One region of the Streptomyces sp. P6-2-1 genome, then DNA from elsewhere that is predicted to be linked to it. Evidence: riboswitches for the same ligand, from Rfam matches in the RefSeq annotation. Region 1 holds a riboswitch; each other region holds the start of a gene.
What was found. A riboswitch is a leader RNA that binds a small molecule or an ion and turns the genes downstream of it on or off. The one in region 1 is predicted to bind cyclic di-AMP.
Positions count from the first base shown of each region.

Region 2: another riboswitch for cyclic di-AMP. It lies ahead of ACQYWQ_RS11755 (transglycosylase family protein); the one in region 1 lies ahead of ACQYWQ_RS23810 (M23 family metallopeptidase).
Region 3: another riboswitch for cyclic di-AMP. It lies ahead of ACQYWQ_RS16180 (M23 family metallopeptidase); the one in region 1 lies ahead of ACQYWQ_RS23810 (M23 family metallopeptidase).
Region 4: another riboswitch for cyclic di-AMP. It lies ahead of ACQYWQ_RS02160 (C40 family peptidase); the one in region 1 lies ahead of ACQYWQ_RS23810 (M23 family metallopeptidase).

Region 1 covers NZ_CP192513.1:5,605,534-5,607,724, reverse strand. Annotated here, with positions in the region: gene ACQYWQ_RS23810 (M23 family metallopeptidase) at 194-967, opposite strand; cyclic di-AMP (ydaO/yuaA leader) riboswitch at 980-1,130, opposite strand; gene ACQYWQ_RS23805 (hypothetical protein) at 1,766-2,035, opposite strand.
Region 2 covers NZ_CP192513.1:2,718,232-2,720,422, reverse strand. Annotated here, with positions in the region: gene ACQYWQ_RS11760 (transglycosylase family protein) at 1-1,035, shown strand, start outside; cyclic di-AMP (ydaO/yuaA leader) riboswitch at 1,224-1,401, shown strand; gene ACQYWQ_RS11755 (transglycosylase family protein) at 1,405-2,121, shown strand.
Region 3 covers NZ_CP192513.1:3,748,447-3,750,637, reverse strand. Annotated here, with positions in the region: gene ACQYWQ_RS16180 (M23 family metallopeptidase) at 1-1,043, opposite strand, end outside; cyclic di-AMP (ydaO/yuaA leader) riboswitch at 1,056-1,194, opposite strand; gene ACQYWQ_RS16175 (PP2C family protein-serine/threonine phosphatase) at 1,380-2,191, opposite strand, start outside.
Region 4 covers NZ_CP192513.1:487,151-489,341, reverse strand. Annotated here, with positions in the region: gene ACQYWQ_RS02165 (ATP-binding protein) at 1-296, shown strand, start outside; gene ACQYWQ_RS02160 (C40 family peptidase) at 329-805, opposite strand; cyclic di-AMP (ydaO/yuaA leader) riboswitch at 809-973, opposite strand; gene ACQYWQ_RS02155 (hypothetical protein) at 1,611-1,961, opposite strand; gene ACQYWQ_RS02150 (ATP-dependent Clp protease proteolytic subunit) at 1,966-2,191, opposite strand, start outside.

The DNA of each region.
Region 1 (2,191 bases):
ATTCCCCGGATATCCTCGGGCCCCGGTGCGCTGTTTACGGCGGGTTCGGGGTGGAAAGGGCGGGGTGTGCGGTCCCGGGCGGTGGAGCCCGGCCCGTACGCGGAATACCGAAAGCCCCCGGGGAGCCGAGGGCTTTCGGAGGGGACCGCGGCGCGGCGTCGGGGACATGCCGCGGGCGGGACCCCCGGGCGGCTCAGATGTCGACGCCGTGGCCGCGCAGGTAGGCGAGCGGGTCCATGTCGGAGCCGTACTCGGGGCTCGTACGGGCCTCGAAGTGCAGGTGGGGCCCCGTGACGTTGCCCGTCGCGCCCGAGACGGCGATCTGCTGACCTGCGGTCACCGACTGCCCGACCACGACGGTCGCGGCGCTGAGGTGCCCGTACTGCGTGTACGTCCCGTCGTGCATACGGAGCACGACCTCGTTCCCGTACGCGCCGCCCCAGTCGACCTTGACGACCGTCCCGGCCCCGACCGCGTGGACGGTCGTGCCGCTCGCCGCGTGGAAGTCGATGCCGGTGTGGCTGCCGGAGGACCACAGCGAGCTGCTGGCGTGGTAGCCGGTGGAGACGTACGAGCCCGGGATCGGCAGGACGAAGGTGTTGAGGCGCTTGCGTTCGGCGGCCCGTGCGGCGCGCTCCTTCGCGGCCTTCTTCCGCTCGGCCTCGCGCTTCGCCTTCGCGGCCTCCTTGCTCGCCTCGGCGGCGGCCTTCGCCTCGGCGGCCTCCCGCTCGGCCGCCGCGTGCACGAGGGAGGCCTGCGTGGCGATCTCCTCGGCGACGCTGTCGAAGCCGATGACGCGGGTGAGGCCGGTGTCGGGGCCCTCGTGGCTCGCTGCGTGCGCGGGCGCGGCGAGGGTGCCGACGACGGAACCGGTCGTGAGCGCGGCGAGCCCTGCCACCCTGACACCGGTACGGGACGTTGCGGCGGCAGGACGACGGTGCCTGCCCGTGGGGCGCGTGAACGCCATGAAGCGGCTGTTCCTTTCCTTCCCTCTCGCCTACCGGGTTAGCTGACGGGTTCGGAGCAGGAAGGTCTCCTACGGCCACCGGCGGACGGCGCCCGATTCACCCCTGGGACACATGGGTCCCCGGCTCCCGGGTACGAGCCCCGGAACTCGGCGAAGGCCGTCCGCTGCCGCGGGTGCGGCGCATACCTGACGAACAGCCGGAGTGACGCTAAGCGGGACAAGACTTCCGCAACAAACGGAACCGCGCCTTTGTTGCTCATGCCACACCCCAGACAGGCCGCCATGCACCCAATCCGGACACAGACATGGTCGATATTCGGACAGCGATGCACTCGTTTTCAGACACGCGGGAGTCCTTGTCCGGACAAAGACGCCCAGCCGGTCGTACGGAATCACCCCGGCCCCACCGCCCCGAGGCCCCTGACCGCCCTTCACGGCCGGCGGACCACCGGACATGAGCAGCCGTCACCCGCCCGGTGCCGCATGCGCCGGACGGCCCGCGCGACCGGTCGTACGGGGCCACCCCTGCCTCCCTCGTACGGGGCCGCCGACCCCGGCCCGGCCACCGGCCGCGCACCCCGCCGGAGACTCAGCCACCCCCGAGGGACCGCGCCACGAGCGGCAGCGGGCGAGCCCGGTGGCGGGCGAGCCCGGTGGCGGGCGAGCCCGGTGGCGCTGAAGGCGTCGGTGTCGGAAGCCGGACATGGTGAAGCCGTGCCGGGTGCGGGGAGACCTCCGAGGTCCGGTCGGCCCCGGCGGCGCCGACTGCCTCGTGCAGCGCGCCGAGGTCCTCGGGCGTCAGATCGCCCTCCGCGTGGCCGAGATGAACCTGCCCGGTGAGCGCGGCACAGACACGGGGCCCTGCCGCCCCCACGGGAGCTGCGACGGCGGCGACGGCGGCCACCTTCGCCAGGGTGCGGCGAGGAAGGCGAGGTAGGCGGGGAAGGCTGGGTAGGCGTCCGCGTCCCTGCGGGCGCGTTCGGCGGTGTGCGCCTCGACGAGAGGCATCACCCGGGCGACGGCCGGCGCCTCGCCCTCTCCCCCGATGTACGCGGGGAGTGCGGTCACGGGACGGGCCCGTGCCGGTGAACTGGGCGGGCACGAGCACGTGAGTGCCCGCGCCCGCCCAGTTCACCGGCGAGGTCCCGCAGTACGAGCCGGAGGCCGAAGCCGTCCGGGTGCAGGAGCACCCCGGGGTGCCGCTCCCCGTACGCGGAAAAGGCC
Region 2 (2,191 bases), 2.9 Mb from region 1:
GGGAACGGTCGCCACCGACGCCCCCGCCAGGCCCCTGCCCTTGTCGTCGCGGCAGGGGTCACCGGCTCCGCCATCGCCATCCCCCTCCTCGGCGCGGGGACCGCGAGCGCCGACCAGGGTCCCTGGGACCGTCTCGTGGAGTGCGAGACGGGCGGCGACTGGGCGGCCGACAGCGGCAACGACTACTACGGCGGTCTCCAGCTCTCCGAGGACGAGTGGGAGGCCAACGGCGGCCTCGACCTCGCACCCCGCGCGGACATGGCGACGCCCGCCCAGCAGATACAGGTGGGGCAGCGCATCCTCGCGACGCAGGGCCCCTCCGCCTGGCCCGGCTGCGCCCTGACCGCGGGACTCACCGTCCAGGACGGCCAGGCGGCCCCGGCGCCCGTCACTCCCGCGCCGCAGGACACGGCGAGCGCCAAGGAGACGGGTAAGGCGGACAACAAGGAGAAGACGGACAACAAGGAGAAGACGGACAAGAAGGACGAGGGTGCGTCCCCCTCCGCGAGCGCCGATCCCTCCGCGTCGACGACGCCGGACGCCGACGCCTCCGGCGGGACCCCGTCCGCCGACGCCTCGGCGAGCCCCTCGGGTACCGGCAAGGACGCCGCCACCGGCAAGGACGCCGGTACGGGCAAGAGCCGCGGCAAGCACGCGAAGCCCGAGCCCTCCGGCACCCCCTCCGGGGCCACCGGCTCCTCCGCGTCCGCCTCGCCCTCCGAGTCGACCACCGTCCCCGGTGGCGAGACCTCCGCCACTCCCGGCGACGACCGCGACTCCGGAGCCGACCGCTCCGCCCCCGGCGGCCGCCACGCGGCCACGGACACGGAGGGTCAGAAGGGTGCGGACGGGGCGGACAAGACGGACTCGTACAAGGTGCGCGAAGGGGACAATCTCTGGAGCATCGCCGAGGCGCACAAGCTCGCCGACGGCTGGACCGGGCTCTACGAGCAGAACAAGAAGATCATCGGTGTCGACCCGGACCTCATTCTCCCTGGCCAGAGCCTGGATCTTGGTGCGGATTCAGGGCGATAACCGGACAAGCGGTTGACCATGTCTGTCCGTTATTGTCCGGTAGAGGTCAAGTGAGACATGAGTCTCAACCGCCCTGATCGTCTTTGAAGTTCCGCTGATTTCTTGCTTAACGTCGTGCTCGCTTCCCCACCGGGAGGCCCCGACGGTCGTCACGCCGAATCCTGCCGGCGCCCGTTTCGGGACAGTCGTCGCGTCACGCGCCGAAGGCAGGAGCGGGGGACCCAAGGTTTGCGTCCCAGCCGGTGCCCGGGAGACCGGGCGCCGGTCCGGGGCTAGGGGTGAAGCCGGGCGGCAGCCGCCGTCCGGCCGGGCAACTCACAGGCCCGAACCCGACAGCTCACCTCGCAGGCGTCGGTGAGGAGACCCTCCATGCTGTTTTCCGGCAAGGCCAAGCACCGTCGCCGTCGTACCACCCGAATCGTCGCGTTCGCCGGTGTCACCGGTGCCGCGATCGCCGTCCCGCTGATGGCGACCGGCAGCGCCTCCGCCGCATCGACCTCCACCTGGGACGCTGTCGCCCAGTGCGAGTCCGGCGGCAACTGGTCCATCAACACGGGCAACGGCTACTACGGTGGCCTCCAGTTCAGCCAGTCCTCCTGGGCCGCCGCCGGCGGCACCCAGTACGCCCCGCGCGCCGACCTGGCCACCAAGGACCAGCAGATCGCCACCGCCGAGCGCCTGCTCGCCATGCAGGGCCCGGGCGCCTGGTCCTGCGCCGGTGCCGGCAACCTCAGCAACGACGGCGTCTCGCCGAACGTGAACCCGGGCGGCGGCAACAGCAACAGCGGCCAGCAGCAGTCGCAGGAGCGTTCCTCCGGCGACCAGAGCGCCTCGCGCAGCCAGCAGCGCCAGGCCCCGCAGCAGCACACCACCCCGAAGTCGACCACCGGCACGGTCAAGACCGACACCGGCATCACCGTCGCCAAGGGCGACGGCGAGTACAAGGTCGTCAAGGGCGACAGCCTCAGCGAGATCGCCTACAAGCACCACGTCTCGGGCGGCTGGACCAAGCTCTTCGAGCTGAACAAGGACATCGTCAAGGACGCCGACCTCATCTACCCGGGCCAGCAGCTCCACCTCAGCTGACCCCCAGGGGGACCCCTCGTCCCCCTCGCGGGACCGCCCCGCCCCGCCGCGTTCTCCCCCGTACGCGGCG
Region 3 (2,191 bases), 1.9 Mb from region 1:
GTACCGGTCGGCGCGGCGAAGTCGAGCCCCGTGTGGTGCCCGGACGACCACATCGAGCCGCCGTCGCCGAAGTGCGAGGTGAGGGTGTAGGAGGCGACCGGGAGGGTGTAGCTGCGGGCGAGTTCCGCGAGGCGCTCCGCCTCGGCCTTCGCCTTCGCCTCGGCCTTCGCCTCGGCCTCCGCCTTGGCCTTCGCCGCCGCTTCCTTCTTCGCCTGCTCGTCGGCTGCCTTCTTCTGTGCCTGCGCGGCGTTGTCGGCCGCGGTCTGCGCCGCGACCGCCTCGGCCTGCTCGCGGGCGGCACGGTCCGCGCTGTCGGCCTGGTTCTCGGCCTGCGCGAGGATACGGGCGCGCAGTGCCTCGCCCGCGTCGGTCGTGCCCTGCTCGCGGTCGGTGTCGGTGAGCCCGGCGTTGGTGAGTGGCGCCGCGGCCGGGTTCGCGGCGAGCTGCTCGGGGGTGTCGCCCTTGGCGTCCGCGACGAGCGAGCCGATTCCCGGAAGTGACTCGGCGTCGGGCAGAACCTGCTTGAGCTGCCCGGTCACCTCCGTGACCTTGTCCGGCAGCGAGAGCTTGACCGGCGGCTTCTCCTGCGCCGATGCGATACCCCCCGCGCCGACCGCGGCAAGCACACCGACCCCGAGGACCGTCGAGCTGCGGGCGAGTCCGCCCCGCTGCTTGGCGACACGGTGCCGACCACGCACGGACCCGAGTGAGTCCTCGGTCGGGTTCCACTCGCCGACCGGTTCCTCAGCACCCTCGCCGTACCCGCCGAAACCGGCCGAGCCCGGGTAGACGTCCGCCGGGGCGGGGTGGCCCGCGGGGTGCGCGTACGCGGCAGGGGCGGGGGCGGCGTCGGTCCCGTACGACGGAGCGGGAGCGGACCCGTACGACTGCGGGGGGACGGACCCGTACGACGGAGTGGGGACGGCGGCCCCGTACGGCGCGCCGGAAGTGTGTGCCGGGGGCTGGGCCGGCAGGGAACCGCCGGGAGTGAGCGTGCCGGTGGGGAAGGCGCTGGGGCCGGGGGCAGGCGGGTTGGACGCCACGAAGGCGACTCTCCTTTCCTTCCTTCTCGCCTACCGGGTTAGCTGACGGGTTCGGAGCAGGAAGGTCTCCTACGGGCACCCGAGCGGGCACCCGATTCACCCCGGAGGAGTGGTTCCCCGGTTCCCTCGCGGGATTCGGCGCACGCGCGCGGAGCCGACGCTCTCGCCGACTGGGACGACCGCGCTGCGTTATCGAACGTTAATAGACCGGCGGGGGTGATTCCAAGCCGTTCCCGATGATCCTTTACGGTCACCACCAGCGGCTAAACGGACATGTAGCGAGCGATCCGGACGAGTTGACCCGCTCATCCTCCAGGCTGTGAACCTGATGGTGCGTCAGTTGTTATCGAATGACTCACGCGGGGTGACAGGCCCCTGCCCCCCGCTCGCACCGCCCACTCCGCCCACTCCGCCCACTCCGCCCGCTCCGCCCGCGTCGCTCGCACTGGTCGCCCCGGCCGCGTCCGCCGCGCCAGGGGTCTGGGCCTCGGCCTCGGGGCGGCGGACGGCGAGCAGGGCCATGTCGTCCGTCGTGGCGCCACCGGTGTACCGCCTGACCTCCTCCGTGAGTGTGGTCAGGAGGGCGCGCGGGTGCGGGAAGACGCGGCCGCTGAGGCGCGCGACGGGGTCGTAGAAGCGACCGCGCGCGTCGCGGGCCTCGGAGAGACCATCGGTGTAGAGGAGGAGGGTCGCGCCGGGCGGGAAGTCGATGATCTCGGCGCGGTCGGGCCAGGCGCCGAGTTCGCCCATGCCGAGCGGGAGGGCGTGCTCGCCGGGGGTCAGGACGTGGAGCCGGCCGTCGCGTTCGAGGAGCAACGGTTCGGTGTGGCCGCGGTTGACGAGCCGCAGTTCGGCGGCGCCGCGCGGGACCTCGGCGAGTACGGCGGTCGTGAAGCCCTCGAAGGCGTCGAGCGCGCGGCGCCGCAGACCCTCGCGGGCGAGCGCGCGTTCGAGCCGCTGCGCGACGCCCTCGACCGTCGGCTCCTGCTCCGCGGCCTCGCGAAAGGCCCCGATGACGACGGAGACCGCCTCGACCGCGCCGAGCCCCTTGCCGCGCACGTCCCCGAGCACCATCCGGACGCCGTACGGGGTGTCCTGCACCGCGTAGAGGTCGCCGCCGATGAAGGCGTCGGCCTCGGCGGCCTCGT
Region 4 (2,191 bases), 5.1 Mb from region 1:
TGCACACCGGCGGGCAGTCCCCGTTCTTCACCGTCACCGTCTCGCTCGACCGCGACGAACTCCTCCGCGTCGGCGTCACCGACTCGCACCCGCGCCCTCCGCGCCGCCTCCCCGCCGCCGTACGGCAGGACAACGGGCGCGGCCTCGCGATCATCCGCTACCTCACGGCGGAGACCGGCGGCAGGCTCTCGGTGGTGCCGACACCGCAGGGCGGCAAGACCGTCCTGGTCGCCCTGCCCTGGCGGCCCGCGCGCGCGGGTGCCGTGCCGGAGGAGGGTGCCGTACCGGAGGGCTGAGGCCGCGCCACGGCACCCACGCGCCCGGCCCCTTACCGCACGCGTCCGTACGCGACCTGTTTCGACCAGATCTTTTCGAGCTTGACCACATCTCCCGTCTTGGGGGCGTGCCAGATCTTGTTGCCCCCGGCGTAGATGCCCACGTGGTAGACACTGCCACCGGAGCGGAAGAACACCAGGTCGCCCTTGGTGCGCTTGCCCGCCGATACGTGCCGGGTCTTGTTGTACTGCGCCTGGGCGGTGCGGGGCAGGGACTTGCCCGCCTTCTTGAACGAATAGAGCGTCAGGCCCGAGCAGTCGAAGCGGCGCGGGCCCGCCGCGCCCCAGCTGTAGGGGGCGCCCTTCTTGGACGCCGCGACCTTCAGCGCCTTCGTGGGGACCCGGACGGCCGCCGAGGCGTCGCCGGATGCGCCGGGGACGAGGACGGTGCCGCCGACGGCGGCGAGGGTGAGGACCGATACCGCGCCGGTCCTGGAGAGCAGGACGGGAACTCGATTGCGCACCAGCATGCGTAACCCTTCGTCAACCGCCTGTGAAGGGTGACCTGTCGGGTTCGGACTGGCGAAGATGCCCGGCCGCTCACGCGGCTTCACCCCAAGGACCGGTGCCCGTTGCCGGGCCCGACCCGCCGTGCTCGGGTCCTCCACTCCCGCCGATCCACTCGGTGTCGACCTGGCGTCCGGACGGCGGCGGGACTCGGCGTCCGCCCGGACCGCCCCGCCGCTGCGGCGGGGGCTTGTCGTCGGGAGCGATCTTGACGCACGACACCGCCGGATTCCGAATGAAAACAGGCTTATGTGAGCTTAGTCACCCGTATGGCGATTGGGTGGCGAAAGGCCGTCAAGTGCGGCTCCTCTCACGGAGGACGAGTCCCCGACCAGCGCGAACGCCGTGCGCGGCAAGCGGATCGCGGACCACCGGGGCAACCGGGGGCGGCGTGACGCCGACTCCGGCGTACGTCATTGGGGGGTCCTCCGTTCGGCGGCCGCGCGTCGCACTCCGGACACGCGTGGTCGCGGAACGCATGCGGGGGGAGGGTGAGGAAGGCGAATGCGCCGTCCGGCGCGGACTTCACGCCCCGCCTGCACGCCGCGACATGCCCGCGCGGGGCGCGGTCCGGGGCGTGTGCGGGAGCGCGTGCGAGCGGGGGAGGCGTGCGGGCGCGCGTGCGAGCGGGGGAGGCGTGCGGGAGCGCGTGCGCACGTGCGTTGGCGTCCGGGGCGCGGGACACGGGGCGGAGTGCGGGATGGGTGCGGGACGCGGGACATGCGATGCGGGATGCAGGCTGCGGGGCGGCGGAAGGGCGGGCTCCGCTCAGCGCTCCTGGCCGCCGCCCTCCTCGCTCCCGCCGCCCGCCCCGGCCTCTTCGGGTGGCGGCATCGCGACCCGCCCCGCCCGGCGTTCCCCGTCCAGGACGCGCAAGGCCCGTTCCAGCGTGGCCCGGTGGAGTTCGGTCTCGCCGCGCGCGTGCATGAGCGCCAGCGCGTCCCGCAGCCGCGTCACCTCGGCGACGAGCGCCTGGGCGGCGCGCAGGGCCGCGTACGTGTCGTCGCCGCGCGCGGGGTTGACCCGGCCGAGCAGCTCGGCGGTCGCGAGGTAGTGGTCGATGAGCGCGCCTTCGGCGCGGGTCAGCGCGGGCAGCGGCGGGAGTTCGGGCGGGGGCACGCGCTCACCTCGGCCCGGGGTGTGGGGTGCGGCGGTCCGCGAGGGCGTCGACGATCCCGTACCGCACCGCTTCCGCCGCCGTCAGTACGAGGTCGCGCTCCATGTCGCCGTGCACCTCGGCCTCCGTCCGTCCGGCGGCCGCCGCGAGCAGCCGCTCCGTCGTCCGTCGCTCGCGCGCCAACTCATCGGCCCACACGGCGAGATCGCTCGGCTGCCCGCGCATCGCCTCG